3 regions of the Enterobacter sp. 6722112 genome follow, and region 2 is predicted to be linked to each of the others. Evidence: predicted binding sites of a transcription regulator. Region 2 holds the regulator's gene; each other region holds the start of a gene.
The links. Region 2 encodes PurR, which represses purine synthesis genes. Its sites were predicted from a motif close to CANGCAAACGTTTGCNTG; they were not measured.
Positions count from the first base shown of each region.

Region 1: the regulator PurR is predicted to act here: its motif matches at 4,164-4,181, upstream of pyrC (dihydroorotase).
Region 3: the regulator PurR is predicted to act here: its motif matches at 7,554-7,571, upstream of raiA (ribosome-associated translation inhibitor RaiA).

Region 1 covers NZ_JBZWGR010000007.1:1,486,529-1,497,163, forward strand. The annotation lists gene AC4OVU_RS08560 (YceI family protein) at 1-14, opposite strand, end outside; gene AC4OVU_RS08565 (cytochrome b) at 16-582, opposite strand; gene AC4OVU_RS08570 (YceO family protein) at 809-922, opposite strand; gene solA (N-methyl-L-tryptophan oxidase) at 973-2,091, opposite strand; gene bssS (biofilm formation regulator BssS) at 2,206-2,460, opposite strand; gene dinI (DNA damage-inducible protein I) at 2,735-2,980, opposite strand; gene pyrC (dihydroorotase) at 3,055-4,101, opposite strand; gene AC4OVU_RS08595 (lipoprotein) at 4,230-4,790, opposite strand; gene mdtH (multidrug efflux MFS transporter MdtH) at 4,889-6,097, opposite strand; gene rimJ (ribosomal protein S5-alanine N-acetyltransferase) at 6,334-6,918, shown strand; gene AC4OVU_RS08610 (YceH family protein) at 6,928-7,578, shown strand; gene AC4OVU_RS08615 (Gfo/Idh/MocA family protein) at 7,581-8,504, shown strand; gene murJ (murein biosynthesis integral membrane protein MurJ) at 8,634-10,169, shown strand; gene flgN (flagella biosynthesis chaperone FlgN) at 10,229-10,635, opposite strand, start outside.
Region 2 covers NZ_JBZWGR010000007.1:1,713,592-1,724,226, forward strand. The annotation lists gene AC4OVU_RS09750 (riboflavin synthase) at 1-642, shown strand; gene cfa (cyclopropane fatty acyl phospholipid synthase) at 674-1,822, opposite strand; gene punC (purine nucleoside transporter PunC) at 2,121-3,320, opposite strand; gene punR (DNA-binding transcriptional activator PunR) at 3,432-4,343, shown strand; gene purR (HTH-type transcriptional repressor PurR) at 4,361-5,386, opposite strand; gene cydH (cytochrome bd-I oxidase subunit CydH) at 5,684-5,773, shown strand; gene AC4OVU_RS09780 (MFS transporter) at 5,935-7,101, shown strand; gene sodB (superoxide dismutase [Fe]) at 7,139-7,720, opposite strand; gene AC4OVU_RS09790 (C40 family peptidase) at 7,843-8,601, opposite strand; gene grxD (monothiol glutaredoxin 4) at 8,940-9,287, shown strand; gene rnt (ribonuclease T) at 9,366-10,025, opposite strand; gene gloA (lactoylglutathione lyase) at 10,122-10,529, opposite strand; gene AC4OVU_RS09810 (alkene reductase) at 10,629-10,635, opposite strand, start outside.
Region 3 covers NZ_JBZWGR010000007.1:3,171,043-3,181,677, reverse strand. The annotation lists gene AC4OVU_RS16580 (OmpA family protein) at 1-60, opposite strand, end outside; gene dgcN (diguanylate cyclase DgcN/YfiN) at 73-1,293, opposite strand; gene yfiR (regulatory sequestration protein YfiR) at 1,286-1,822, opposite strand; gene AC4OVU_RS16565 (DUF2799 domain-containing protein) at 1,976-2,350, opposite strand; gene aroF (3-deoxy-7-phosphoheptulonate synthase AroF) at 2,563-3,633, shown strand; gene tyrA (bifunctional chorismate mutase/prephenate dehydrogenase) at 3,644-4,765, shown strand; gene AC4OVU_RS16550 (SMP-30/gluconolactonase/LRE family protein) at 4,826-5,698, shown strand; gene pheA (bifunctional chorismate mutase/prephenate dehydratase) at 5,695-6,855, opposite strand; Phe leader region at 6,886-7,011, opposite strand; gene pheL (pheA operon leader peptide PheL) at 6,963-7,010, opposite strand; gene raiA (ribosome-associated translation inhibitor RaiA) at 7,115-7,456, opposite strand; gene bamD (outer membrane protein assembly factor BamD) at 7,724-8,461, opposite strand; gene rluD (23S rRNA pseudouridine(1911/1915/1917) synthase RluD) at 8,593-9,573, shown strand; gene yfiH (purine nucleoside phosphorylase YfiH) at 9,570-10,301, shown strand; gene clpB (ATP-dependent chaperone ClpB) at 10,431-10,635, shown strand, end outside.

The sequences.
Region 1 (10,635 bases), 230 kb from region 2:
AGGCGTTTTTTCATTTTATGCTCCAGAGTCAACTGACGAACGGCCAAGCATGCGCTTCAGCGTATCGTCTTTATCAATAAAGTGATGTTTCAGGGCCGCAAGGCCATGCAGGACAGACAGGATCACCACGCTCCATGCCAGCCACAGATGAACCACACCTGCGGTGTCAGCCTGTGAACCGGCGTCAGCCAGCGTGGCTGGGACGTCAAAAAGCCCAAACACGCTGATCGGTTTACCGTCTGCGGTCGAAATGAGATAGCCGCTGATCAGAATGGCGAACAGCAGGGCATAGAGTGCGATATGTGCGCCAACAGCGCTTATGCGGGTAAGTCGGCCATGGCTTTTGGGTGCTGGAGGGGGCGGAGAGATATGTCGCCAGATCACGCGAAAAACCAGACCCATCATCAGCAGAACCCCGATGCTTTTGTGCAATTCGGGGGCCTGATGATACCAACTGTCATAATAGCTTAATGTCACCATCCACAGGCCGAGACCAAACATGGCATAAACGGCAAGTGCAAATAGCCAGTGTAAACACATGGATATTATTCCGTAGCGGCGGGAGGAGTTACGCCATTGCATATGAATTTCCGTTCTCAAATGACTGAGCAATAAAAATGGACGGGTTAAATAAATAATGCAACTGAAAAAAATGAATAATGTTTTTTATTTAATTTATTTCAGCGAATTTGAATATGTTTCCGCAATGTATTTCAATCGCTTCGTTCAATAAATTTGAGGTGACGTTTTTTAAAAAATATAAGTTAAATAAATTTAAAGGAGTGTCAATAAACGTCAGCGAGAATTTTCAGAAGAATACAATATAGATAACGTCAATGATCGCCAGCAGCGACCAAAGAACAATGTAGAGCATAAAATGCTCGCGGATGTTATTGATAAGGTAATTCACCAGTCTGCGCATCATGCCTCTATCGCTAAACAGGCCCCGGTTATTCGGAGCCTGTAGAGGTATTATCGATCAAAGCGCGAGAGCGCGAAGGGCTTGAGATCAAACGAAGGTGTGATCCCCTGCGCAAACTGGGCGGCGATTTCACCTAACACAGAGGCAAATTTAAACCCGTGACCGCTGAGTCCGGTTACGAGCAGGGTGTTATCGTGTCCCGGCAGGGTGTCGATGATAAAGTCTTCATCTGGGGTGTTGTCATAGGTGCACGCTGCGCCGTAAAGCAACCCGCCTACGCCCGGCAGGATATTACGCAGGAACGTGAAGGCTTCGGAACCATCCTGCGGATAAGCGCCGTACGGCTTGCGTTCTTCCGCAGAGGAAATTACCTGCCCGCCGTTATGTTTGCCAATCTTGAGCGCGTCTTTTTCCGAGGGAAAACCGTAGAACTGGTCGCCATTGGGTAGCTCGCCTGTAAACGCCGGGAATTTGTTCTGACTGCTGTAACGCCCGTCAGACTGGAACCAGGAGAAGACTTTTCGCACCGGCTGGATGGGCAGGTCCGGCAGCAGTTTCGTCACCCACGTTCCCGCACTCACCAGCAGACGCGTGGCGGTATATTCACCTTCAGAGGTGGTGACGGTTGAACCCTCTGCATAGTGGGTGATGCCCGTGACCGGACAGTTGAACAACTGTGCGCAGCCCGCTTTGGCGGCGAGATCAATCCAGGTCTTAATGGCCGTTTCGCTGTGCAGTACCCCGGAATTGGCTTCAAACAATCCAATGTAGTCTTCAGGAACAGAAATTTCCGGCCAGCGCGCCATGATGCCGTTTGCATCCAGACGCTCGACGTCCAGGCGGTAGGCTTTCGCGCTCTCCTCGACGGTCGCCAGAAACGTGGAGCTGGCTGGCCCCAGGTTAACGACCCCGGTGCGCTCAAAAATGCGATCTTCGGTGAGTGAGGCCAGCTCATCCCACAGCGTCTGAGCCCGAAGCACCAGCGGTACATAACGTTCACCTTCACCGTAAGCGTGACGGATCAGACGGGTATCGCCGTGATGGCTTCCTTCAGAGTGGGGGGGAAGGTGGGCGTCAATCATCAGCACTTTCAGACCCGCCTGCGTGGCGTAATAACCGGCGGCAGATCCTACGGAGCCGCTTCCGATAATGATTAAATCGTATTTCATAGGCTTCTCTTTACTAACGCTTTGTTAGCAGAGTAATTAACTAAGTGGGCTTATACAAGAACGAAATAAATAAGGCACCGCGAGGGTGCCTGTTGAGTGAAAAGGGGCATAAGGTCAATGCCGTTTATACTCATTTTCCTGATAGTCGCCAGATTCTATTTTTGCGATGCCTGCTTCTAAAATAGAGATAAACTGACGGGCGACGTCTGTTGTAAGCCACAGCGTCTGTCCAACTTCCGCTTCGTCACGGTTTTGCTGATTTGAGGTCTGGTAGTGCAAACGCAGCATCAGCGCATCGTAGCTGTCTACGGTGCTGATATCCCAGCCAACAAGCGGATGGGTCTGGATGACTTCACTATTCTTTTCCATTATAACCCCCTTAATGCGTGTTAGAAGACAACGACTTTGAGGTTCAATGCATGTTTTTCTGAAAGCAATTTCAGTATATCAATTAATAAGGGTTCAGAAGGAAAAAATAAACGGGTAGCAACACATTTTTCTGCTTTTTAGGATTGTTCGAACAATAAAACGCCATCTTGTTCACGATTTTCTAAGAAGAGGCTGAAATATTTTGAACTTTCGGGAGACGAAACGAAAAAAAGCCGGGGCGACCCGGCAAAAAAACACAATGAGGGAGCAAATTTTAATCAGTGATGAACCAGTCGTCGGCGCCTTCCCATGTTTCCTGCAAAATTTCGCTGATGCGTTCTTTGTCTTCTTTCGCGCCGCCGATGACGGAAAGATGGTTTGCTGTCGCATAACGTACCGTTACGGCGCCATCGTTTTCAGGAAAAGTGCTGTTAATACGTCGGGATAGTTCACCCGCCAGAGCGTCGAGTGCGCCAGCAGGCAGGACGGTGGATTTGGCAATGGTGACTTCGATACGCATAAATGCCCCCTGTGTAATATACTGTTTATTTATACAGTTATATTGTCGCTTTGACAACAGGGGGCGCGATTTTTTTAGCCTTTTACCGTCCAGTTTACGGTTTCACCGGCCAGGAAGGGGATCAGCGTATCGTCGGTGAGCGCAATCGACGCCTCAACCTGGCTTTCTTTGCGCTCCAGCTCAATGAACGTGTCATTAACCGGCAGGCCGTAGAAACGCGGGCCGTTAAGGGAGCAGAAGGCTTCGAAATGGGCTAACGCATTCATCTCTTCAAACACGGTTGCGTAACTTGCCAGGGCGGTCGGGGCGTTAAAGCAGCCTGCACAGCCGCAGCTCGCCTCTTTACGGTGACGGGCATGCGGGGCGGAATCCGTGCCGAGGAACGCGCGCGGGAAGCCGCTGGCGACCAGCTCACGTAGCGCCTGCTGGTGGATGTTGCGCTTGAGGATCGGCAGACAATACAGATGTGGGCGAACGCCGCCCACCAGCATGTGGTTACGGTTAAACATAAGGTGCTGAGGGGTGATGGTGGCAGCGATCAGCTCGTTACCGTCGCGGACGTACTCTGCGGCATCTTTAGTCGTAATGTGTTCAAACACCACTTTCAGCCCTGGAAGACGCTGGCGCAGCGGCTCCATGACCGTTTCGATAAAACGTGCTTCGCGATCGAAAATATCAATGTCAGCGTGGGTCACTTCCCCGTGCACCAGCAGCGGCATGCCCAGTTTTTGCATACGCTCCAGAACAGGCATGATGGCATCAATACTGGTCACCCCATGGCTGGAGTTGGTGGTGGCATTCGCCGGGTAGAGCTTCGCGGCGGTGAATACACCTTCGTTAAACCCGCGCTCAACTTCATTCGGATCCAGCGAGTCCGTCAGGTAGCAGGTCATCAATGGGGTAAAATCGTATCCGGCCGGAACGGCGTCAAGGATACGCTGGCGATAGGCAATCGCGGCCTCGACGGTAGTGACTGGCGGAACCAGGTTAGGCATAACAATCGCACGGCCATAAATTTCGCTGGTATACGGCACGACGGTTTTCAGCATGTCGCCATCACGAAGATGGATATGCCAGTCGTCTGGGCGGCGGATTTTGAGAACCTGGGATTGTACAGTCATGGAAGCTCCGGCTTGAAAGAGATCAGTCATAAGAGGGCTGTTTTTGCCGGACACAAATCATAAGCGGAAACGTTTTCGTTTGCACACTATTCCGTTAAAAAAAACGGGCGCCTGAGCGCCCGGAGTGTTTAGTCGGTGAAAGGAATGATGATTTCACCCGGCTTCACCTCTATCCCTTTGGCATATTTTTTCGCCAGAGATTCGCCTTTGCTCTTGTCTTCGCTCAGAACATAGGCAGGCTGTTGGTTAAAGTAGTTCTGCAACGACTGGTTGAGATACGGCATCAGCGTTTGCAGCACCGGTTTCATTTTTTCCGGCGTCACAACTGCATCGACGATTTCCATTTCTTGCAGGAAAATGGCCCCTTTCTCTTTATTAAAGACCGGCAGCGCCTTGAGCTTCAGCTTGATATCCGCTTTCTGATTGCCGAAGAGCGAGGTCATATCGAGGCTGGCATCGCCGGAAAGGGTGACTTTGTTAGGCTCCTCGCGCCCAATCTGGCTGGCGAGATTCGTCAGGACGATATGCGCATCCGCAAGGCCGGGCACGCCGATATCTTTTGAAAAGTTATTATGTTTTTCCAGCGCCTGATTAATTTCCTGCTCACTGACGGTGTACTGCGTAAGCTGGTTACATCCCACCAGCAGACCACTGACAATTAACGCAGCGGCAATAACGATCTTTTTCATGGCGTTCCTCAACATAAAATCGGCGCATCTGTCCTGATACGCCAGTATGTCAGGGTGATCCAACAGAAACCAGCAGAAAAAACTGATAATGAAAGGGGTCAGGCGCCAGGCTCCAGCATCCCGCGGGTGCTGCGTTTATCACTGAACTGCCACCAGAGGGCAATCAGCGTAATAAAGCCGACCATGCCGAGCATGACCCACGGCAGCTCCGGCTGATGGAGCGCTTTTCCGGCATCAAACAGCCAGCCGCCACCGGTGTAACCCAGTGCGCCGCCAAGCGCCAGCCCGAGACGGCTGAAGCCCATGTAGCTGCCGCGGGCCCGGGCGTCGGCAAGTGACGCGCTCAGCGTTTCACGGGCTGGCTCGGCAATGATTGAGCCAATATAGAAGGTGCAGATGAGCATAAACAGTTGCTGAAGCGAACTCACCAGGCCGATGGGCATCATGCTCAGCGTCATCAGCAACAGCCCGGCCATCAGACGGTGCTCAAGCCGGAAACGGCGCTCGCTCCAGCGGGCAATCGGATAGAGCAGCGTCAGAGAGAGGCAGGCCTCAATGGCATACATCCATTTCACCGCTGCCGGCGTGCCGGCAATATCGTTAACCATAATGGGCAGCATCAGCATGACCTGCACGGCGAGCATGTAGTAGCCGGTCAGGGTTAACACATAGGTGACGAAGCGTTTATCGCTCAGCACGCGGTCAAGCCCTTCCCGCACAGGCGCCTTCACCGTCGACAGCTTCCACGCGGGCAGAAACAGACCGTTAAACAGCGCGCAGAGAATAAACAACACCGCGCCGGTGGCGCAAACCAGGCGGAAATCGTATTGCAGCAGCCAGCTTCCCAGCAGGGCGCCAACCACCGCGCCAGCGCTGTCCTGCATCATCAAAATCGAGAAGAAGCGCCCCCGGTGTTGCGGACGGATAAGCTTAACCACCAGCGCGGTACGCGGTGGGTCGAAAAGGGTGCCGCCAATCCCGGAAAGGAAACAGGAGAACCACAGCAGCCAGGGTTCATGAGCGATTGCCATGGTGGCGAATCCCGCCGCACGTAACAGCATGCCGGTGACGATCATCGGTTTCGCGCCGAAGCGGTCGGCTATTGCGCCGCCAAACACGCCCAGACCCTGTTGTACAAACTGGCGTAGACCCAGCGCGATCCCGACCATCAATGCCGCCCAGCCCATTTGATCGACAAAACGAATCGATATAAGCGGAAAAACGACAAATAAGCCGAGCACGACCAGCATGTTATCGACGAGCAGGAAATATTTACCCAGGCTCCTGGCCTGTGATACGCGGGACATTTTCCCTCCAGGGAAAATAAAAGATGAGCACGCTAACATTCTGCGGTGTCGCCGGGCTTTTTCCCATACCCGCTGGCGACAATATTTTTTTATCAAAAAGGTGCTTTGATAGAGAGTTCTCATCGAAAAATGTGAAAAGCGATCAAAATGGTATGTCACTGTTTTCACAGAAGGCACAGGCGCAGGTATAGTAAAGCTAACAGGCAGAGCAGAAGCGACGGGAAGGAGTGGTAACGATGTTTGGCTATCGCAGTAATGTGCCAAAAGTGCGTCTGACGACGGACAGGCTGGTCGTTCGTCTGGTGCATGAGCGTGATGCCTGGCGTCTGGCGGATTATTACGCCGAGAATCGCCAGTTTTTAAAACCCTGGGAACCCGTTCGGGACGAGAGCCACTGCTACCCCTCTGGCTGGCAGGCGCGCCTCAGTATGATTGCGGAATTTCATAAACAGGGAAGTGCGTTTTATTTCGCGCTTCTCGATCCGGAAGAGAAAGAGATCGTTGGCATTGCCAATTTTTCAAACGTGGTACGCGGGTCGTTTCACGCCTGTTACCTCGGGTATTCCATCGGTCAGAAATGGCAGGGGCAGGGGCTCATGTTTGAGGCGCTGACGGCGGCGATTCGCTACATGCAGCGCACGCAACATATCCATCGCATTATGGCCAACTACATGCCGCACAATAAGCGCAGCGGCGATCTGCTGGCCCGCCTGGGGTTTGAGAAAGAGGGCTATGCCAAAGATTATCTGCTGATTGACGGCGAGTGGCGGGACCATGTGCTCACCGCGCTCACCACGCAGGAGTGGACCGCGGGTCGTTAAGGAGAAAAAATGAAATATCAGTTAAATGGCACCGAAGCGCGCGTGGTCGGCTGCCTTCTGGAAAAGCAGGTCACCACGCCGGAACAGTATCCTCTGTCCGTGAATGCCGTCACGATGGCCTGCAACCAGAAGACGAACCGTGAGCCGGTGATGAACCTTGGCGAGCACGAGGTGCAGGTTATCCTTGATGAGCTGGTGAAGCGCCACTACCTGCGCACCGTCAGCGGCTTCGGTAATCGCGTCACTAAATATGAACAGCGCTTTTGTAATTCCGAATTTGGCGATTTAAAACTCAGCGCCGCAGAAGTGGCAGTGATCACCACGCTGCTGCTGCGCGGGGCGCAGACGCCGGGTGAACTGCGCACACGCGCCTCCCGCATGCATGAGTTTCAGGATATGCAGGACGTTGAACAGACGCTGGAGCGATTAGCCTCACGCGAGGACGGTCCTTACGTGGTGCGTCTGCCACGCGAGCCGGGCAAGCGTGAAAGCCGCTACATGCACCTGTTTAGCGGCGACGTTGAGCCCTCTGCGCTGGCCGTAGAATCCGACACGCCAGCATCAAACGACAGCCTGACCGCGCGCGTGGCAGCCCTGGAGGACGAGGTTGCCGGGCTGAAGCAGCGTCTGGATGCGTTACTCGCACATCTGGGAGATTAATCGTGACAACATTACGCATTGGTGTTGTGGGGCTGGGAGGGATCGCGCAAAAAGCCTGGCTGCCCGTTTTAGGCGCCGCGTCCGACTGGACGCTGCAAGGGGCGTGGTCGCCCACCCGCGAGAAAGCTGAGCGCATCTGCAAAACCTGGCGCATCCCTTATGCCGGTTCGCTACAGGATTTAGCCCGTGAATGTGATGCGGTATTTGTGCATACCTCAACCGCGACGCACTATCAGGTGGTGAGCGAGTTGCTTAACGCAGGCGTTCACGTCTGCGTGGATAAACCCCTGGCGGAAAATGTACAGGATGCTGAACGACTGATTGAGCTGGCCGCGCGTAAAAAGTTGACGCTGATGGTCGGCTTCAACCGCCGTTTTGCACCGCTCTATCAGCAGCTTAAAGCGCAGTCCGGCTCGTTCGCCTCTCTGCGTATGGATAAGCACCGTACCGACAGCGTGGGGCCGAACGACCTGCGCTTCACGCTGCTGGATGATTATCTCCACGTCGTGGATACGGCCCTTTGGCTGAGTAACGGAAAAGCCCAGCTGCAAAGCGGCACGCTGCTGACTAACGAGCAGGGTGAGATGGTTTACGCCGAACATCATTTTGCCGTTGAGCATTTGCAGGTGACGACCAGCATGCATCGTCGGGCGGGCAGCCAGCGCGAGTCCGTGCAGGCCGTTACGGATGGCGCGCTGTATGACGTCACCGATATGCGAGAGTGGCGGGAAGAGAAGGGCAATGGCGTGGTCGCGTTACCGGTTCCCGGCTGGCAAAGCACCCTGGAGCAGCGTGGCTTCGTGGGCTGCGCGCGTCACTTCATCACCTGCGTGCAGAATCAGACGGTTCCTGAAACGTCCGGGGAGCAGGCTATTCTGGCGCAGCGCATTGTGGAACGACTCTGGCGCGAAGCCATGTCGGAATAACGCGTTGTAACATCTGCCGATAGTAATTCGTTGAAATCCGGTTAGACTAAGCGCCGCTTGTTGGCTTTGCCGGGTGGCGCTAACGCTTATCCGTCCTGGAAATCCGTAGGGTTGTGGAACTTCACGTTAATGAACTTATTAAAATCGCTGGCGGCCGTCAGCTCGATGACCATGTTTTCCCGCGTGCTTGGCTTTGCGCGCGATGCCATTGTGGCAAGGGTTTTTGGCGCCGGGATGGCGACTGACGCCTTTTTCGTCGCTTTTAAGCTGCCAAACCTGCTGCGCCGTATTTTTGCCGAAGGGGCCTTTTCACAGGCATTTGTTCCGATCCTCGCAGAATATAAAAGCAAACAGGGCGAAGATGCCACCCGCGTCTTTGTGGCCTACGTTTCCGGATTACTGACGCTGGCGCTGGCGATCGTGACCGTCCTGGGGATGCTGGCAGCGCCCTGGGTGATCATGGTGACGGCGCCGGGTTTTGCTGACACAGCGGATAAATTTGCCCTGACCACCCAACTGCTGCGTATAACCTTCCCCTATATTCTGCTGATTTCGCTGGCGTCGCTGGTGGGTGCCATCCTGAATACCTGGAACCGCTTCTCCGTTCCGGCCTTTGCCCCCACGTTCCTCAACGTCAGCATGATTGGCTTTGCGCTGTTCGCCGCGCCGCATTTTAACCCACCGGTGCTGGCGCTGGCCTGGGCCGTGACCGTCGGCGGCGTGTTACAGCTTGCTTACCAGCTTCCGCACCTGAAAAAAATCGGCATGCTGGTTCTGCCACGCATTAATTTCAAAGATGCGGGCGCAATGCGCGTTATCAAACAGATGGGACCGGCGATACTCGGTGTGTCCGTTAGCCAAATCTCGCTGATCATCAATACCATCTTCGCCTCTTTCCTGGTGTCGGGCTCGGTGTCCTGGATGTACTACGCCGATCGTCTGATGGAGTTTCCATCCGGGGTGCTGGGCGTGGCGCTGGGGACTATTCTGCTGCCGTCGCTGTCGAAAAGTTTCGCCAGCGGCAACCACGATGAATACTGCCGCCTGATGGACTGGGGTCTGCGTCTCTGTTTTCTGCTGGCGCTGCCAAGCGCGGTGGCGCTGGGGATCCTGGCAAAACCGCTGACGGTTTCATTGTTCCAGTATGGAAAATTCACCGCCTTTGATGCCGCCATGACCCAGCGTGCGCTCGTAGCCTACTCGGTGGGGCTGATGGGGCTGATTGTCGTGAAGGTGCTTGCGCCCGGTTTCTATTCACGTCAGGACATCAAAACGCCGGTTAAGATTGCCATTGTGACGCTGATCATGACGCAGCTGATGAACCTGGCGTTTATTGGACCGCTGAAACACGCGGGGCTGTCATTGTCGATTGGTCTGGCGGCCTGTCTGAACGCCGGGCTGCTGTACTGGCAGCTGCGCAAGCAGGATATCTTCACACCGCAGCCGGGCTGGGCAAGCTTCCTGCTGCGTCTGGCGATTGCGGTAGTGGTGATGGCGGCCGCGCTGGTTGGCATGTTGTATGTCATGCCTGAGTGGGCGCAGGGCACCATGCCTTACCGCCTGATGCGTCTGATGGCCGTGGTGGTGGTCGGTGTGGTGGCGTACTTTGCCACGCTGGCAGTGCTTGGCTTCAAAGTGAAAGAGTTCACCCGCCGCACGGTATAAACGCCAAAAGGGGAGTTCACCAGAAGGTGCTCCCCGCTTCATGACGTGCCGCTACTGCGTCAAATCGAAATCTTTTTCCCACCCGTGATACGTGCCGTGGCCGTCTGACCATCCGCACCGTACAGCCCCGGCTCTTTATAGGGCTTTAACACTTCAAGCGCCTGCTGATTACGGATAATCTGTCCTTCCAGCAGCCAGCCGTTATGCTGGTTGAGATCGCGAAGATGCTGGGTTTTTTCTGTAATGGTCTGCCAGCGTTCGTTGATCTCATCATTGGCGCTGCGTTTCGCGTCTTGCTCAGCGCGTCGCTGTTTTTCCAGATAATCCAGGGTCGCCAGCAGCGAGCTTTTATCTTCAGTTATGCGTTGCAACGCGCTGCCGTTGATTTGACCAGAAGAGAGGTGGTGCTGTTCTGCATCCATCACCGTTTTCAGGTCGTTCAGGACCACCGTCATCTGATCCAGTA
Region 2 (10,635 bases):
ATGTTTACTGGTATTGTGCAGGGCACTGCCAAAGTGGTGTCCATTGATGAAAAACCGAATTTCCGCACTCACGTAGTTGAGCTGCCTGAATATATGCTCGACGGCATTGAAACCGGGGCGTCGATAGCGCATAACGGCTGCTGCCTGACGGTGACCGAAATTAACGGTAACCAGATTAGCTTTGATTTAATGAAAGAGACGCTGCGTATCACTAACCTGGGTGAGCTGGTGGTGGGAGATATCGTCAACGTTGAACGCGCGGCGAAATTCAGCGATGAGATTGGCGGGCATCTGATGTCGGGCCATATTATGACCACCGCAGAAGTGGCGAAAATCGTGACCTCGGAAAATAACCGTCAAATCTGGTTTAAGGTGCAGGATCCGTCATTAATGAAATACATCCTTTATAAAGGATTTATTGGCATCGATGGGATTAGTCTGACCGTCGGTGAAGTGACGCCAACGCGTTTTTGCGTGCATTTAATTCCTGAAACGCTGCAACGTACTACGCTTGGCGCAAAAAAACTGGGGCAGCGCGTAAATATCGAAATTGATCCCCAGACCCAGGCGGTCGTGGATACCGTTGAGCGCGTACTGGCGGCGAAAGAGGCGGCGATAATTAAAACCATGGAAGAAGAATAAAAAATAACCCCGGTTAACCGGGGTTATTTTTTCAGCGAGCCACACGCAAACCGTGCTCAATCCCACGACTAAACACCACCTGCCACAGCTGTATATCCCGCGCACGGAACGCGCCCGCACAGGCATTCAGATAATAGCTAAACATCCGTTTGAATCGTTCCGAATAGTTGTCGGCGATTTCAGGCCATGCAGCCTGGAAACGTTCATGCCAGGCCATCAGGGTGGTGTCGTAATCTGCGCCGAAGTTATGCCAGTCTTCCACAATAAAATGCGGTTCGCTGGCGTTCGCAATCTGGCGAACAGAGGGTAAACAGCCATTCGGGAAGATATATTTGTTGATCCAGGGATCCACATTGTTATCGGTGCGTTTAGAGCCGATGGTGTGTAGCAGGAAAATTCCCTCAGGCTTCAGGTTACGATCGGCGACCTCGAAGTAAGTCTTGTAGTTCTTCGGCCCCACGTGCTCGAACATACCTACGGAAACAATGCGATCGAACTGCTCGTTCAGGTCGCGGTAGTCCTGAAGCCGAATATCAACATCCAGACCCAGACAGCGTTCCTGCGCCATCTTCTGCTGTTCAGCGGAAATCGTGACGCCGACTACGCTGACGCCGTAATTTTTCGCCATAAACCAGGCAAGACCACCCCAGCCACAGCCGATGTCCAGCACACGCATACCGGGCTGTAACTGCAATTTATCACAGATCAGTTGCAGCTTGTCCTGCTGCGCCTCTTCCAGGGTCGTCGCTTTTTTCCAGTATCCGCAGGAGTACTGCATTAAAGGATCGAGCATACGGCTGAACAGATCGTTGCCCAGGTCGTAATGCTCTTTACCGACGATCCACGCCCGTTTTTTACTTTGCAGATTGAACAGGCGGGCGGAGGCAATGCGTAAGGTATCTTTGAAATGACGAGGGAGCTGTTTTTCAAGACCGGCGCGTAATACGCTGGAGAAGAACATATCCAGCCGCTCACACTCCCACCAGCCGTCCATATAGCTTTCACCCAGCCCTAACGACCCCTCCTGTAACACGCGTTTGAAAAAATCGGGATGCTTTATCTGGGGATCGGAGGGGGATGAGCCATTAATTGTAATGCCCGCACGTCCCAACAGTTCACTGACGATCCGGGACCAGTTATCGTCCGGAACGCTGACTTCTTCTATACACGATGAACTCATAGCTTCTCCATCACCTTGCTGTGATCAGAACCTTAAAACAGCGTAGACGCTTTTTTGGTTTGTGAGAAATCTCACGGTAAATGCCCGCGAGGCTAATATCCGACGTAGAACAGAGGAAGGGAGATAACCCTTGCCGAAATGCCTTCCATGGTAAAACGGGAGCGCTCCGGCTCCCGTTAACACTTAATATTTATCGTATTTAATCGAACCAAATTTAGTATAGGCCGCAAAATTTGGTGATTCAACAGAAAATTGTTAGCAACCTAATCACTGGTATTTAACATAGTTTCCCGCGCAATCAGGCGTGCGACGTTTCTGTCTGCGCGTTTTCACTCTGCTCGCGATGGGCTGAGGACTGCATGCGATAGCCCAATCCCGCCAGCGCAACGGTGACCAGCATCACGCTGGTGGTGGTGAGCAGCGGGGTTGCAATCAACGCCGAGACCACGAGACTTGCCAGGAAGCACAGGCCAAGTTGCAGGGTATTTTGCAGCGCGGCAGCGCGGCCTGTCGCCTGCGGGAATGGACGCAACGCCTGGGCTACAACGATAGGGTAGATAGCCCCGTTAGCGATCGCCATGACGCAGAACGGAATCAAAATTTCTGCAAGCCCGGCGCCGGGAATAAAGCCGACAGCCCAGGTCGCAATCACGCTTAGCGCATACAGCACCAGCAGCCAGGGCAGCATCTGTTGGCCTTCCCATTTTTGCAGCGCGGCGCGACAGCCATAGCCACCCACCAGGAAGGCGATGGTCTGTGGTACATAACTCAGGCCGATAGCCGCCGGGCTGTAGCCCATGTCATGCAGAATGAACGGCGAACCGGTTAGCCAGGCAAAGAAGCTGGCAGAGCAGGCAGCATAAATCAGCACGTTACCGCGATAGGCTTTCGACCGCAGTAAAGAGGTAAAGGTGATGGGCTTTGCGTCCGGATGCGTCTCTTTTTTATGCGCAGGTTTAAGCCCGAAAGCAGGCAGCATCAGGACCAGCGTAATAGCAAAGAGCGTGGCGAAAATAGCCTGCCAGTCGAAATGCGCGAGGATCCAGCTGCCCAGTAACGGGGCAAGCGCCGGCGACAGGCCGACCAGCGGCATTATAGTGGCGAATATGCGGTTAGTGCGCGAGGCGGGGTAGTAATCGGTCACCAGCGCCTGCCAGGTCACCGCTGCGGCGCAGACACCGACCGCCTGAATAAAGCGCAGCGCCAGCAACCAGGCGGCATCGCGGACCCACAGCATGCCCAGACAGCCTACGGCAAAAATCGCCAGCCCCAACAACAGGACGGGCTTACGGCCAAAACGATCCGAGAGCGGCCCCCACAGCAATTGCGCAAAAGCAAAGCCGGCGAGGAACAAACTTAAACTGGCGCTGATGGCGGCGGCAGGGGTTTGCAAATCTTCCTGCATCGCGGCGAACGCGGGCAGATACATATCGGTCGCCAAAAAGCCCAGCACGCTTAAGCCGCCGAGCCAGACTAAAAATCCTTTCCTGGGTTGCACTTTTTTCTCCTGAGGAGGCAGGTGTACGTTGGCGCAGAGTGTAGGGAGTGCAAAGCGGCTTGTGAAACGCTAATATTTGGCGGGTGCGTTCAAAAAATTTGCAGGCTAAAGATGTGGTCAGATTATTCCCTTGAAGTGGTTGATGCCGTGGCGCGTAACGGCAGCTTTACCGGTGCCGCCCAGGAGCTGCATCGCGTTCCCTCGGCTATCAGCTATACGGTGCGCCAGCTGGAAGCGTGGCTGGCGGTCCCGCTGTTCGAGCGGCGCCATCGCGACGTGGAGCTCACGCCTGCCGGAGCGTGGTTTTTGAAGGAAGGGCGGTCTGTTATCAAAAAAATGCAGATCACCCGTGAGCAGTGCCAGCAGATCGCCAACGGCTGGCGCGGGCATCTCGCTATCGCGGTGGATAACATCGTTAAGCCGGAGCGGACCCGGCAGATGATCGTCGATTTCTATCGTCATTTTTCCGACGTCGAACTGCGTGTTTCGCAGGAAGTGTTCAACGGCGTCTGGGATGCGCTGGCGGACGGCAGGGCGGAGATGGCGATTGGTGCAACCCAGGCGATCCCGGTTGGGGGGCGCTACGCGTTTCGCGACATGGGCATGCTGAGCTGGACCTGCGTGGTCGCGCGCGATCACCCGCTGGCGGCGCTGGAAGGTCCGCTGAGCGATGACACCTTACGCAACTGGCCCTCGCTGGTGCTGGAAGATACCTCCCGCTCGCTGCCCAAGCGCATTACCTGGCTGCTGGATAATCAGCGCCGCGTGGTCGCACCGGACTGGGAGTCGTCAGCCACCTGTCTGAGCGCGGGGCTGTGCGTTGGCATGGTGCCGGTGCATTTTGCGCGCCCGCGCATCGACGCGGGAGAGTGGGTGGCCTTGACGCTGGAAAACCCCTTCCCGGATGCCGCGTGCTGTCTGACGTGGCAGCAAAACGACGTCTCGCCCGCCATGGCCTGGCTGCTGGATTATCTGGGCGACAGCGAAACGCTGAACCGGGAGTGGTTGCGGGAACCAGCATAGCTGGCCCCGTAATGAGATTAACGACGGTAGTCGCGGAACGGACCGTCCGCAACGGAACGGCGTTCAATCAGGCGCGGGTGAACTTCAATGGACTGGGACTGTTCACGCTTGTTGACGATCCTGTCCAGCAGCATGTTGAAGGCCGTTTCACCCAGCGAATCTTTCGGCTGGTGAATGGTGGTCAGCGCCGGGGTAAAGAAGCGGGCGTTGCGCACGTTGTCATAGCCGATCACCGAGATATCCTGCGGGACGCGCAGGCCGAGTTCATCCGCCGCGCAGAGCGCGCCCATCGCCATGATGTCGCCGCCGCAGAACACCGCGGTAGGGCGATGCGGCTGGGAAACGATCTGCTGCATGGCGCGATAGCCCGACTCCGGCTCGAAGTCGCCCTGAACAATCCAGTTTTCCGGCACGGTGATCAGCGCCTCTTCCATCGCTTTCATGAAACCGGCCAGACGGCCAGCCCCGGTGTTACGCTCCAGCGGTCCCGGGATCACGCCAATTTCACGATGACCGCGTTCTACCAGATAACGCCCCGCCATGTAGCCGCCTTCAAAGGCGTTATCAATAACAGAGTCGGTGAAGTCTGCGCGCGCTTCGCCCCAGTCCATGACCACCATCGGAATGTGGCGATACTCTTCCAGCATGGAAAGGACCGACTCAGGGTATTCAGAACACATAACCAGCAGGCCGTCGACGCGCTTTTGCGCCATCATTGACAGGTAAGCGCGCTGTTTTTCAATGTTGTTCCACGCGTTGCCCAGAATCAGGGTATAGCCTTTCTGGAAGCAGTTTTTTTCAACGGCTTCGATGATTTCAGCAAAGTAGGCCGCTTCACTGCTGGTGGCCAGCAGGCCAATCGATTTGGTGTGATTAACCTTCAGGCTGCGGGCGACGGCACTTGGCGAGTAGTGCAGTTCTTTGATTGCCGCCCAGACGGCATTACGCGTCTCTTCAGCGACGAAACGCGTTTTGTTAATAACATGTGATACGGTTGTAGTGGAAACGTTTGCGCGTTTTGCTACGTCTTTAATTGTTGCCATTAAATGTCACTCCAGACCATATCCTAAGCTCCTGAAAAAATTGAAGGTAAACGTTTGCCTTCTCTCACCCTTATCACGCAAACATGAGTTGCGACACGCCGGGAAAACGACACAGGACGTCAGGAGGGGGTCAGTGGCCGGTACGCTAATAAATTTAGCGTGGAATTTTGTCCTATCTTGATGAAAAGGGGAAGAGGTAAAGTGGATATCCGCTTAAATCCTGGAAGATTTTTGACCTGAACTGTGTAAAAATGAGCAAGCTCACTTTTCGTAGGGTGAATAAAAGGAGAAAAATTGATGAGTACCGATCTGAAGTTTTCGCTGTTTACCACCATTGTTGTTCTTGCCCTGATTGTTGCGGGTGGTTTAACCGCTGCGCTGCACTGATTCAGGAGGGGGGAGAACCTTCTCCCTCTCTTGCCGCTATTGTTACCTCTCCGGCAAAAATCTTTTGCCAAAATGTTAACTTCTCATTTTTTGTGATTGATGTCATGCTTTTGACTTCTTAGTTCTGTGCCGGGTTATGGCACGGTATCCGGAGTCTCTTCATGAAAATCAATTTTCCCCTGCTGGCCCTGGCGATTGGCGCCTTTGGGATTGGCACCACTGAATTCTCCCCTATGGGGTTATTGCCTGTTATCGCCCGGGGTGTGGACGTCTCAATTCCTGCGGCCGGTATGTTAATTAGCGCCTACGCGATTGGCGTGATGGTGGGCGCGCCGCTGATGACGCTGCTGCTTTCCCACCGCGCTCGCCGCAATGCGCTGATTTTCCTGATGGCGATTTTCACTCTCGGAAATGTGCTTTCCGCAATTTCGCCCGATTACACCACTCTGATGCTTTCGCGCATTCTGACCAGCCTCAACCATGGCGCCTTCTTCGGACTGGGCTCGGTTGTTGCCGCCAGCGTGGTGCCAAAACATAAGCAGGCCAGCGCGGTAGCCACTATGTTCATGGGCCTCACCATCGCTAATATCGGCGGCGTTCCCGCTGCCACCTGGCTGGGAGAAGCCATCGGCTGGCGTATGTCTTTCCTCGCAACCGCCGGACTGGGCGTGGTCGCGATGGTTGCGCTGTTCTTCTCACTGCCGAAAGGAAGTGCGGGAGAACGTCCGGAAGTACGTAAAGAGCTGGCGGTGCTGATGCGTCCTCAGGTGTTGTCCGCGCTGCTTACCACGGTACTGGGGGCCGGGGCGATGTTTACGCTCTACACCTATATCTCCCCGGTGCTGCACGACATTACCCACGCAACGCCACTCTTTGTTACCGCGATGCTGGTGCTGATTGGTGTCGGGTTCTCGATTGGCAACTATCTCGGCGGGAAATTTGCCGACCGCTCCGTCAGTGGAACACTGAAAGGTTTTTTAACGCTGCTGATTGTCATCATGGTGGCGATTCCGTGGCTGGCGCGTAACGAAGTGGGTGCCGCGATTGCCATGGTGGTGTGGGGCGCCGCAACCTTTGCCGTGGTGCCACCGTTGCAGATGCGCGTAATGCGCGTTGCGCACGAAGCGCCGGGGCTCTCTTCGTCGGTGAATATCGGTGCGTTTAACCTGGGCAATGCGCTGGGTGCCGCAGCGGGCGGGGCGGTGATCTCAGGTGGTTTGGGTTACAGCTTTGTGCCGGTGATGGGGGCGATCATTGCTGCACTCGGCCTGCTGCTGGTGATGATGTCTGGTCGTAAACAGCCTGAAGCGGTGTGTACGGCGGAATAAACAAAAACGCAGAAGGGCTGCCCCTTCTGCGTGTCTCTTACGCGGCGAAGTTCTTCGCAACAAATTCCCAGTTAACCAGTGCCCAGAAGTGTTCCAGGTAGTTCGGGCGCGCATTACGGTAATCAATGTAATAGGCGTGTTCCCATACGTCCACGGTCATCAGCGGCGTGGCGCTGGTGGTCAGAGGGGTACCCGCATTAGAAGTGGAAACGATAGCCAGTTTGCCATCAGCCTCTTTTACCAGCCAGGTCCAGCCGGAGCCAAAGTTTTTAACGGCTGCGTCAGTAAACTTCGCTTTAAAATCCGCGAAACTGCCGAACGCGGCGTTAATGGCTGCCGCCAGCTCACCGGTAGGTTCTCCGCCTGCATTGGGGGCCAGGCAGTGCCAGTAGAAGGTGTGGTTCCACACCTGTGCGGCGTTGTTAAATACGCCGCCGTCTGAACTGCGCACGATCTCTTCCAGCGTTTTGCCTTCAAAATCGGTGCCCTTGATCAGATTGTTCAGGTTGGTGACATAGGTCTGGTGATGCTTGCCGTAATGGTACTCCAGGGTTTCCGCGGAAATGTGCGGGGCCAGGGCGTCTTTTGCATACGGTAGTGCAGGTAATTCGAACGACATTGCTTCTCTCCTTATAGTTTTATATGTTGCCAATAACCCTACAGACAACAAGGACAGGATAGCAAATTGAAAGGTTATGCAAAAGAGGAACTTACCCTGCCATGGAGGCGGCAGGGCAGGGTTTAGCGAATGGTTTTTGGCGTCATCACGCGGCGCGCACCCACGTAGTGGCGCACCCAATAATCTTCGCTGAGGGAGGTGATCTGAATGTCCTGACCGCTGCGCGGTGACTGGATAAATTTACCGTTACCCACATACACCCCAACGTGATCGGCCGTACCGCGTCCCTGGGTGCGGAAGAACACCAGGTCGCCATTTTGCAGTTCGCCACGGTTTACAGGCGCGGCGTCGCGCAGATGGTACATCTCATTGGCGGTGCGTGGAATGCGAAACTTCACCAGATCTTTATAGGCATAATAAACCAGCCCACTACAGTCAAAACCGGTGCGCGGAGAGGTGCCACCCCAGCGATACGGTTTACCTATTTGCCCCATCAGTTTGTTCATCGCCGTTTTTTGCGCTTTCTGCATACGCGCTTTATGCACGTCAGCCAGCTTCGTCACTTTTGCGCATTTCGTTTTATGGCCTTTGCGCACGGTGCATTTTTCATTCACCAGGCTGGCGGTCGTGCGGGTGGTTTTGTGCGTGCCGGAACGGAGAGTTTTGGGTTTACTGGAGGCGGTCTTTTTGGTCTGAGCGGTGGTTTTCTTCTTTACTGTTTTACTGGTGGTTTTTTTCTTACGTTCTGTGGTTTTTGCCAGATGCGATTTTTGTACAGCAGAATGCCGCGCCTGTTCAGAGGCGTTCGCCGCTGGCGTAAATGAGAGTGTGGTAAACAGTAAAGCACAGAGCGTCATCGAGATTTTAGTTATCCGCGCCACTGGGCAGTCCCCTGATAAATGCAGGCCACAATGCATACCCGCGTGAGATTTACAAAACCTGTCGATTCTAATCCATAAATTCAGAAGAAGTTAATAGCATTTTTCATTCAAAAATTATGTTTCGTTAGCAAGTGCAAAAAAATTCACCATTCTGACGCACTCCTGTTCGCTCCTTAAGCAAAACCGCACCTCGTCTGGGGATAAACGACATTAGCAATGCAACTTTATGCGATAAGCGATAATATAATTAGACGTGACAAAAATGTTATTTTCCGATGTCGGCCTGACCCGCTACAATGTCAGACTGATGCCGTAACAGAAGTTAAAGGAAGCAAGACATGAGCACCACTATTGAAAAAATTCAGCGCCAGATCGCTGAAAACCCGATTCTCCTGTACATGAAAGGTTCTCCGAAGCTGCCAAGCTGCGGCTTCTCCGCGCAAGCGGTTCAGGCGCTGTCCGCCTGTGGTGAGCGTTTTGCTTACGTTGATATCCTGCAAAACCCGGACATTCGCGCTGAACTGCCAAAATACGCCAACTGGCCGACCTTCCCACAGCTGTGGGTTGATGGTGAACTGGTCGGCGGATGCGACATCCTGATTGAAATGTATCAGCGCGGCGAACTGCAACAGCTGATCAAAGAGACTGCGGCGAAGTATAAAACCGAAGAGCCGGACGCAGAGTAAGTTTTCTGCGGATATGAAAAAAGCGACCACATTATGTTGGTCGCTTTTTTTTGCCTGTGGGGCTATTGATTACCCAACCTACGATTGAAGATCGGCCTCGTCGCCCATCGGCAGCGGCCAGCCGCCGAGACGTTTCCAGCGGTTGACGATCTCACAGAACAGCTCCGCCGTACGCTCGGTGTCGTATAACGCGGAATGCGCCTGGGTGCCGTCAAACGCAATACCCGCCGTGATGCAGGCTTTAGAGAGCACGGTTTGCCCCAGCGCCAGGCCGCTCAGCGCGGCGGTGTCGAAGGTCACAAACGGATGGAATGGATTACGCTTGAGCGAGGCACGCTCGGCGGCAGCCATAGTGAAGCTGTGATCAAAGGTGGCATTGTGGGCCACCATGATGGCGCGGCTACAGTCATTCTCTTTCATGCCTTTGCGCACCATTTTGAAAATGGCGTGCAGCGCCTCGTATTCGCTTACCGCCCCGCGCAGCGGGTTTGTCGGATCGATACCGTTAAAGGCCAGCGCCTCTGGCTGTAAGTTTGCCCCTTCAAAGGGTTCAACGTGGAAATGCAGCGTGGTGTCCGGTACAAGCCAGCCCTGTTCATCCATCTTCAGAGTGATGGCGGCAATCTCAAGCAGCGCATCGGTTTTAGCGTTAAATCCGGCTGTTTCAACATCAATGACAACGGGATAAAAACCACGAAAACGGTCGCACAGACCGGTAAATTGAGCGTTATCGGACATCAGGGTCTCTTACAAGGGGGAAAAAGCAGTGCGCATTATGGCAAATTTTGAGAGGGGATGCAGCAAAACAACGGGCGCATAGTGCGCCCTGCGGGATCAATTGCCCAGACCGCGACCAGCGTCTTTGGCTTCAATCAGTTCGATTTTATAACCGTCCGGATCTTCCACAAACGCAATGACGGTGGTACCGCCTTTAACCGGACCGGCTTCACGGGTGACGTTACCGCCATTGCTGCGGATACGTTCGCAGGCTTCGGCGGCGTTATCCACTTCCAGCGCGATGTGGCCGTAAGCTGTACCCAGCTCGTAGCTGTCCACGCCCCAGTTGTAGGTCAGCTCGATGACCGCTTCATCAGATTCCGGGCCGTAACCGACAAACGCCAGAGAGTATTTATATTCCTGATTTTCGCTGGTGCGCAGCAGCTTCATGCCCAGAACGTTAGTGTAGAAATCGATGGAACGTTGCAGGTCGCCAACGCGCAGCATGGTGTGAAGTAGGCGCATAATTTCCTCATTAACCAGTGGAATGGATTATCTTTTTGAACAGAAACGATGTTTTAGTATAGCGGCGAAAGGTCGCCGCTATCAATGTACAAAGCGGGATTACAGT
Region 3 (10,635 bases), 1.5 Mb from region 2:
CTGGCATCCGGACATTACCAGTGATGCCAGTATTAACGGCGCAAAGTATCGCTTTAACATATCGTCTTCCTTTCAGGATATTGTTTTCGAACGCTGGTTTTTGACCAGATACATATTGCGATCGGCTTGCTCCAGTAATGCTTCAACGGAGGCATTTTCCCACGCCAGAGCAAAGCCAATGCTGAGGGACATTGATGCTGTGTGCCCGTTATGCAGATCAAACGGACGGATAAATTGCTGCGACAGCGCAGCGCAAATAAATTCGACCTCACGTGCGGTGTGGACGCCGTAAAGGATCATGGCAAATTCATCGCCGCCAAGACGGTAAGACTGATGACGTTTTTCGCCAAACTCGACCATCCTTTTGGCGGCTTCGATCAGTACGCAGTCACCCGCGGCATGACCCCAGGTGTCATTGATAACCTTGAAGTTATCACCGTCCAGGAAGAGCAGGGCAGAATTGGTTTTTGCTGAAGCGTCGTTCATTAATGCCGCAATGTTGTTGCGAAACGCGGCGCGGTTTGCAAGCCCCGTGAGCGGATCGTGCATGGCGGTACGCAACAGTTGAGCGTTTTTCGCCTGTAGCTTGAGCTGCCACTCTTCCATTTCATCCAGCAGGCTGTTGAAGTCTTCACCAAACTGGTGGAACTCTTCAATGCGGCCTTCCGTTACCCGGCGAGAGAAGTTGCGGTTAGTGCGAACGTCATGCACAACATCAGTGATGTTTTGCATTTCAACAACCATGCCATGATGTAGCGAGCGGGTGATGGTCAATGCGACGGCAGAGGCAAAAAGAATGCAGCCGGTGAGGACCGCAAATGAGAGCCAGATAAAGTGGCTAATCAGGCTGTCTCGCGCGGTCAGACGAATTTCGCCAATCACATTGCCGTTATGTATGATGGGCTGTGCGACAGGAACAGGGAACAACCACCGGTTGACCAGCGCGCCCAGCGTGTCGGTATTATCCGCCGGGTTCCATGACCACCAGGCAAACCGTTTATGATGTGCGTTAAGCACTTCCGCCACGGCAAACTGTCCCTGCTTGCCGAGGGTCGCCAGCGTTTCATTTGCCGCCACGGCATCGTTGAACACCAGAGAGGCTTCAAGGCTGTGGCTCATGGTGGCGCCGGTAAGTTCGAGGTTTTTTTGCGCGTATTGCTTTAATGTCACCACGGAAGCGAAACACAGCAGCAACCATATAAACGTCATCGTTATAATGACGCTTATCATGCTGATTCGTCGCAACGTTCTTTTAAACGTCGGACGCGGTGTTGGTGCGACTTCCTTATTCATGCTTCTTATTCCGTGCGAGCATTAATACATCCGGATTGACTCTTACGCCACTGCGCGCCAGCGCATCCAGATTTACGGAAAACCTGACGAGGTTGTGCTCTATTATCAGACAAAATGCGCTGCCAATAACGCATTCAGGATTTTGTTCTGACATTAATAGCAACGCCTGGCCCTGATATTGATTTATTATTTCCTGTTGTTTTGCCGGCGACTCGCTCCCGAAATAGAGGGCATCACACCTTGCTGCGAGTGCTTCCCGATCGCTATGCACAATGACAGGACTATAGGGCAACGGGTTGTGTTCATCTTCACTGCTGAGCGCCTGTCTGTAATGGGAAGAGGCATAAATACAGAGCTTAGGCTGGCCGGACAGTGCTGGCCATCGGGTGTAGCTCACAATGCCAGAAACAATCGAACGTACTGATTTATCCGTTTCCGTGTACGAGCCTGCCGTTGCAGGGGCTACTAAAATGAACAGTATTAGCGCCAGGGGGAGTCGGAGCAAAGCGATCAAGATTGCATTTCTCATCAGAATCCGCCAAACCGCCCCGGAAATAGATGTCCTTAAGAATTGTCGGCAGAATACCATTGTTTATCAAAGCCGTCATTATGTCAGAAATATCCCTGTTTTGACCTAAGCTAAATCTTACAGTGAGCTATATTCAGAGGAATTAAGGCAGGCTCAATTAAGCCTGCTGGAACGCATACTTTCATCCAATCCTTGTTGCCAGGATTCATGCAGTTTTACTGCATTTTCAGTTGCATCGCAGCTGGCAGGAAATGATTTGCCCGCTAATCCCCAGGCGTGAATAAAGCCCTCTTCGCATATTTTTTTCTGTCCGTCAGCGTAGCCACGAAGATATTCCGCTCGATCAACCTGAGGGTCATTAAAACTATCGGCCAGAGCCTGGTTATCTTTAACCGGAACACCATTCATAGCGTCTTCTTTACCGGCCGTGAACCAGTCCGGGCTGGTCCAGTCAGGCTGAAAAGTATAAGGATTGATCTGGCAACCCGACAAAATCAGCGACAACAACATAAAAATAATTGAACGCATGGCTATTCTCCTTTTTGTGAGCATAGCCTGACTTACAGGCGTGCGTGTGTAATTTTAACTTTACGAATTTAGGCCATGATTTTTGCAATTAAAGGGTTGATGTAAAGTAATGTGTACGTATTTTGGATTGAAATCTTTACTTAATGTGATATCGTTGTGTCACCTCTTCGAGGAAAACCACTATCGCAAACGAGTTTGACAGGATCGCAATCATGCAAAAAGACGCGCTGAACAACGTACATATCACTGACGAACAGGTGTTAATCACCCCGGATCAACTGAAGGCGGAATTCCCGCTGAGCGTCGCGCAGGAAGCTCAGATTGAGCACTCGCGCCAGACCATTTCTGACATTATCGCTGGCCGCGATCCGCGCCTGCTGGTGGTATGTGGTCCTTGCTCTATTCACGATCCTGAAACCGCCATTGAGTACGCTCGTCGATTTAAAGCATTAGCGGAGGAGGTCAGCGATAGCCTCTATCTGGTGATGCGCGTCTATTTTGAGAAGCCACGTACGACCGTTGGCTGGAAAGGGTTGATCAACGATCCGCACATGGATGGCTCGTTTGATGTGGAAGCAGGACTGAAAATTGCGCGTCGCCTGCTGGTGGAACTGGTGAGCATGGGGCTGCCGCTGGCTACCGAAGCGCTGGATCCGAACAGCCCGCAGTACCTGGGCGATCTCTTCAGCTGGTCTGCGATTGGGGCGCGCACCACCGAGTCACAAACCCACCGCGAGATGGCGTCTGGCCTGTCTATGCCGGTTGGTTTTAAAAACGGTACCGACGGCAGCCTGGCGACGGCGATTAACGCCATGCGCGCCGCCGCCATGCCCCATCGTTTTGTCGGGATCAACCAGGCGGGCCAGGTATGCCTGCTGCAAACGCAGGGCAACCCGGACGGGCATGTGATCCTTCGCGGTGGTAAAGCGCCAAACTACAGCCCGGCGGATGTCGCGCAGTGTGAAAAAGAGATGGAACAGGCGGGACTGCGTCCGGCGCTGATGGTAGATTGCAGTCATGGTAATTCGAATAAAGATTACCGTCGCCAGCCTGCGGTTGCAGAATCTGTGATTGCTCAGATTAAAGATGGCAACCGTTCAATTATCGGCCTGATGATTGAAAGTAATATTCATGAAGGCAATCAGTCATCGGAACAGCCGCGTAGCGCGATGAAGCCCGGCGTCTCGGTCACCGATGCCTGCATTAGCTGGGAAACCACCGATGCGCTGCTGCGTGAGATCCACAAAGATTTGAACGGCCAGCTGGCGACGCGTCTGGCATAAGAGGGTAGTTATGGTTGCTGAATTGACCGCATTACGCGATCAAATTGATGAAGTGGATAAGGCGTTGCTGGATCTTCTGGCGCGCCGCATGGCACTGGTTGCTGAGGTCGGCGAGGTTAAAAGTAAATACGGACTGCCGATTTACGTTCCGGAGCGTGAGGCCTCTATGCTCGCCTCCCGCCGTAAAGAGGCGCAGGCCCTGGGCGTATCACCTGATTTGATTGAGGACGTCCTGCGTCGCGTGATGCGCGAGTCTTATTCCAGCGAAAACGACAAGGGCTTCAAAACCCTCTGTCCGTCGCTGCGCCCGGTGGTTATCGTCGGTGGTGGCGGGCAGATGGGGCGTCTGTTTGAGAAAATGCTGACGCTTTCTGGCTATCAGGTGCGTATTCTGGAGAAAGAGGACTGGTCGCACGCGCCGGAGCTGATGAAAGACGCCGGAATGGTTATCGTCAGCGTGCCGATCCATGTGACGGAGCAAATAATCGCGAAACTTCCTCCGCTGCCGGAAGATTGCATACTGGTGGACCTGGCCTCCGTTAAAAATGGTCCGCTACAGGCAATGCTGGCGGCGCACACTGGCCCCGTGCTTGGGTTACACCCGATGTTTGGCCCGGACAGCGGAAGCCTGGCGAAGCAGGTAGTGGTTTACTGTGACGGACGGCAGCCGGAAGCCTACCAGTGGTTCCTGGAACAGATCCAGGTCTGGGGAGCACGTTTGCACCGCATTAGCGCGGTAGAGCATGACCAGAACATGGCGTTTATTCAGGCGCTGCGCCACTTTGCAACCTTCGCCTATGGGCTGCACCTGGCGGAAGAGAACGTTCAGCTTGAACAATTGCTGGCGCTTTCCTCGCCAATCTATCGTCTGGAGCTGGCGATGGTCGGGCGACTGTTTGCCCAGGATCCGCAGCTTTACGCCGACATCATCATGTCGTCTGAAAATAATCTGGCGCTGATCAAGCGCTATTATCAGCGTTTTGGCGAAGCGATCACCTTGCTGGAACACGGCGATAAACAAGCCTTTATCGACAGTTTCCGTAAAGTGGAGCACTGGTTCGGTGATTACGCCACGCGATTCCAGAGTGAAAGCCGCACGCTGTTGCGCCAGGCAAATGACAGTCGCCAGTAATGCGATGATGTATATACTGAAAGCCAGCATTGCTGGCTTTTTTCATTTTGGGGAACTGTCATGGCTGAACCGCAGCTGCTGTTGAACTATACCGGGCATCTGCCCGAATGCCCGACGTGGAGTGCAGAAGAGAAGGCGCTCTACTGGGCGGATATCCTGGAAGGGGAGATCCATCGGTACCATCTGCCCACCGCGGAACACTCGGTGCTCTCATTCCATGAAGAAGTTGGGTGTTTTGCCCTGCGTGAACGCGGCGGATTTATCGTCGCGATGCGAAACGCCATCTGGCTGACCGATAAGCACGGCCTGCTACAGCGTAAAGTTTGCGATAACCCATCCAACCCGCAGCTTGCACGCTTTAACGATGGCGGTACCGATCATCAGGGACGGTTTTATGCGGGCACCTTCTGGGGGCCGGGAGATTATAACGGCGCCATGCTGATGCGTATCGACAACGACCTGACGCCGAAAGTGATCCAGTGCGATATTCACGGGCATAACGGTTTAGCGTTTAGTCCTGACAAACGATGGATGTTTACTTCTGATACGCCGAACGGTGTGATCTACCGTACGCCGCTTGATGAGCAGGGGGAACCCGGTAAGCGCGAAGAGTTTCGCCGGTTTAGCGAGGGAGAAGGTATGCCCGACGGAGCGGCAATGGACGAGGAAGGCTGCTACTGGAGCGCACTGTTTGACGGCTGGCGTATCGCACGGTTTTCACCGCAAGGCGAACAGCTGGAAGAGTACCGGCTGCCGGTACGCTGCCCGACAATGGTCTGCTTTGGCGGCGACGATATGAAAACGCTGTTTATCACCACCACGCGGGAAAATATGGAGGCGGAGGAGCTGCGGAAATATCCGCTTTCCGGTGCCATCTTCACCCTGCCTGTAAATGTGGCAGGGATGAAGAAAAGCCGCTTTATCGAACGTTAAGCCGGATCGACCGGGACCACGTTTTCGCTCGGATAGCAGCCCAGCACTTTCATGGAGCGTGTGATCTCGCCCAGTTCGCGCAGGGCTTTCTGCATGGACGCAGACTCCAGGTTGGCCTGAACGTCGAGATAAAACATTTCTTCCCACGGGTTGCCATGTATTGGGCGGGATTCCAGCTTCGTCATGATCAGGTTGTGATTACGCAGCACCAGCAGCGCTTCAACCAGCGCACCCGCCTGCTGGCCGGTCGCCATCAGCAGGGTGGTTTTCGCCGGGACCTGGTCCGACACGTTGATGGCCTTGCGGGCCAGAACCACGAAACGGGTGATATTCTGCGTCTGGTTGGCCAGATTGCGTTCCAGCACCTGTAAGCCATACAGCGCGCCGCCCGCTTCGCTACCGAGAGCCGCGACGGCAGAAGAGTTTGCCTGCGCCACTTTTTCCATCGCCGCCGAGGTGCTTTCGGTGTATTCAATTTTCCAGTGCGGATAACGGTTCAGGAACTGGCTGCACTGCTGGAACGGCTGCGGGTGGCTGTACACCGTTTCGATCTGACTCAGATCGGTTGAGCCAGAGACCAGCACGCAGTGATCGATAGGGATAGTCAACTCGCCGACTAACGACAGGCTGGTGTGCTGGAGCAGATCGTAAACATCGTTGATGGCACCGGAACTGGTGTTCTCAATAGGCACTACGGCGTAATCTGCCTGGCCGGTTTCGACCTGGTTGAAAATGTCTGCAAATTTCGCGCAGCCGCTCTCAATAAACTCTTCGAAATGGCGGGCTGCGTACTGGCGAGCTGCCAGGTGAGAATAGGACCCTTTCGGGCCGAGGAAAGCGATACGAGCAGAGTGCGGGTTGGTTTTGTTCAGATGCTGCTGGAGCAGGGCTTGTTGCGTCAGAACGGAGTCTTCGATGATGAGCTGGAACAGGCGGGTGATGTAGTGCGCATCCAGATGATGCGCTTTGCCGAGTTGAATCAACCGTTCCAGTAAATCACGTTCGCGATCGATATCGCGCACCGGCCGATGGGACTCGAGCTTGGCTTTGCCCACTTCAACGGCGAGCGCGCGGCGTTCTGCCAGCAGGGCCAGTAATTTTTCGTCGAGTGCACTGATTTTTACGCGTAAATCCAGGAGCGGGTTTTCCGGTGTCATAGTGTTGTCTGTCTCATTTTATCGTTATCAATAAAAAAGGCCTCCCGGTGTGGGAGGCCTTGTTGTTCGTCTTCGCATTCTTTATCACACGACGAAACGCCTCCCGGTCAGGGGAAGGTAAAAAAGAATGCGAAGAAAAACGGCGTCTGTTTCATAAGGTCATCCTGAAATTGATAGGTTAAAGTACCTGCACTGTTTTGATCCTGTCAATAAAAAACGCGCCCGAAGGCGCGTTGTCGGTACACTCAATTTTAGAGGATTACTCTTCTTCAACTTCTTCCGCGAAGCTGGCGTCTTTCACCGAGGTTGCGGCGCGACGTGCTTCACCTTTGTGTTGCACTTTATTGAGCTGCCGTTCCAGCTTGTTGATCAAATCGTTAATTGCGGTGTACATATCCTCGTGTTTTGCGCTGGCGACCAGATGGCCGTTTGGAGTATTGATAGTTGCATCAGCGATGAAACCCTGCGGCTCCTTGGACAGGATGATATGTGGATTAATCAAATGTGTTTGCCATTTATCCAGTTTGGCGAGACGGTCTGCGACGTGCTGGCGGATTGCCGGAGTAATTTCCATTTGTTTACTGGTAATGTTCATTGTCATAAATTTTACCTCTTGTCTTTCCGTCTTGGTGATTCCAGCATACCCGACCTAATGTCAAAATGTGTGATTTAGATCACGTTATTTTGTCGGTTTTTGTCAGGGAATCTTTTTTGTGAGGCAGGGCAGGAAGAGGTGAGATTTACCTTGTCGAAGCCAACAATTGCGGTCATAGTTGAATGGATGTGTTGAAGCTAAACCGCTTCAGCGTAAGTGTGAAAGAATAAAAAAACGGCAGCCCGCGGGCTGCCGTTATGCGTTGTAGCGGTATCAGGTGTTGCTGCTGTTCGCGGCGATGATTTTCGCCACTTTGTCAGCCTGAGCCGTCATCTGCATCTGGCGATACGCATTTTCCATCAGCTTCAGGCCATCACGCGTGGCCTGGGTATCCGGATAATCACGCAGCATGCCTTCTACACGGTTAACCACGGCAACCCATGCGCCACGGCGGGTGTAGTATTCCGCAACGGAGTACTCATATTTCGCCAGACGATCTTTCAGGAATACCAGACGCTTAGTGGCATCGGTAATGTACTGGCTGTTCGGGTAGCTACGCACCAGTTTGGAGAAGTCATTGAAAGCATCACGCGCATGTTGCGGGTCACGGTCGGAACGATCCACCCCGAAGAAGCCCTGCAATGCACTATCATCCAGCGCCATGTTAGTCAGGCCGCGCATGTACATCACGTAATCGATGTTAGGATGGGTAGGGTTCAGACGCATGAAACGATCGATGGTTGCCTGAGCCAGCGGCAGATCGGCATTTTTGTAGTAGGCGTAGATAAGATCTAACTGTACCTGCTGCGAATACGGGCCAAACGGATAGCGATTATCCAACGCTTCCAGTTGCGTTATCGCCTGTTTCCAGTTACCGTCCTGCAACTTTTGTTGTGCAGTCGCATAGATTTCATTCGGCGGATTGTCAGGGACCTGTTCATTCGAACCGGAGCAGCCCACCAAAGCCAGGCTCAACGTGGCCGCTGCCACCAGATATTTCATGCGCGTCATGACGTTTTGACTTTCCTCAAATGTTTGTCCGGGAGAAACTCAGTTCCTGCTCCCGATTAAGACCAGCTACAATAGCACACTATATTAAACGGCAAAGCCGTAAAACCCAACGTTAAACGAAGAAGCAGTTTATGGCACAACGAGTAGAACTCACCGCAACAGTCTCCGAAAATCAGCTCGGTCAACGCTTAGATCAGGCTTTGGCCGAATTGTTCCCTGATTATTCGCGTTCACGCATAAAAGAATGGATCCTTGACCAGCGCGTGCTGGTAAACGGCAAGATCTGGGACAAACCAAAAGAGAAAGTGTTTGGTGGGGAAGCTGTCGCCATCAATGCTGAAATCGAAGAGGAAGTCCGCTTCGAGCCGCAGGATATCCCGCTGGATATCGTCTACGAAGATGACGACATTCTGGTCATCAACAAGCCGCGCGACTTTGTTGTTCACCCGGGCGCGGGCAATCCTGACGGTACGGTACTTAACGCTCTCCTTCATTATTATCCGCCGATTGCCGATGTACCGCGTGCCGGTATCGTTCACCGTCTGGATAAAGACACCACGGGTCTGATGGTGGTGGCGAAGACGGTTCCCGCCCAGACTCGCCTGGTGGAATCGTTGCAACTGCGCGAAATCACCCGTGAGTATGAAGCGGTGGCGATTGGTCATATGACCTCTGGCGGCACGGTGGAAGAGCCTATCAGCCGTCACCCAACCAAGCGTACGCATATGTCCGTACACCCGATGGGCAAACCGGCGGTAACCCACTACCGCATCATGGAACATTTCCGTATTCATACGCGCCTGCGTCTGCGTCTGGAAACCGGGCGTACTCACCAGATCCGCGTGCACATGGCGCATATTACCCATCCGCTGGTGGGGGACCCTGTTTACGGCGGTCGTCCGCGTCCACCAAAGGGCGCATCGGATGAATTCATCTCCGTGCTGCGTAAATTCGATCGCCAGGCGCTGCATGCGACGATGCTACGTCTTTACCACCCAATCACCGGAATTCAGATGGAATGGCATGCGCCGATCCCACAGGATATGGTGGAACTTATCGACGCGATGCGCGCAGATTTCGAAGAACATAAGGATCACGTGGACTGGTTATGACCAAACTGATTGTCCCGGAATGGCCACTGCCTGAAGGCGTGGCCGCCTGTAGTTCAACCCGTATCGGTGGCGTGAGCCAGGGCGCGTGGGAGTCACTGAACCTCGGTGCGCACTGTGGTGATAACCTGGAGCACGTTGAAGAGAACCGTAAACGCCTCTTTGCTGCGGGAAACCTTCCTTCAAAACCGGTCTGGCTTGAGCAGGTGCATGGTAAAGCGGTGCTGAAGCTGACGGGGGAGCCCTATGCGTCTAAGCGCGCCGATGCTTCGTACAGCAATACGCCGGGAACGGTTTGCGCGGTGATGACTGCTGATTGCCTGCCGGTGTTGTTCTGCAATCAGGCAGGGACTGAAGTGGCTGCTGCCCACGCCGGATGGCGAGGCCTGTGCGAAGGCGTGCTGGAAGAGACCGTTGCCTGCTTCCATGACGATTCTGCAAATCTCATCGCCTGGCTTGGCCCGGCGATTGGCCCGCAGGCGTTTGAGGTAGGGCCCGAAGTGCGGGATGCCTTTATGGAAAAAGATCCGCAAGCGGTCGAAGCGTTTGTGGCTTCCGGAGATAAATATCTGGCCGATATTTATCAGCTTGCCCGCCAGCGCCTGAATAACGTCGGCGTGACCCAAATCTTCGGCGGAGATCGCTGTACCTTCACCGAAAAGGGTGATTTTTTCTCCTATCGCCGCGACAAGACGACAGGTCGTATGGCAAGTTTCATTTGGCTGATATAACCTAAAGAATCAAGACGATCCGGTACGCGCCGTTTTCTTTTCACATAATTCAGGTTATTAACCTTGAATAATTGAGGGATGACCTCATTTAATCTCCAGTAGCAAATTTGACCTGTTATGGGAGGAGTTATGCGTCTGGATCGTCTTACTAATAAATTCCAGCTTGCTCTCGCCGATGCCCAGTCCCTTGCACTGGGGCACGACAACCAATTTATCGAACCTCTTCATTTAATGAGCGCCTTGCTGAATCAGGAAGGGGGATCGGTACGTCCTTTATTAACGTCCGCTGGCATTAATGCCGGCCAGTTACGCACCGCCATCGATCAGGCGCTGA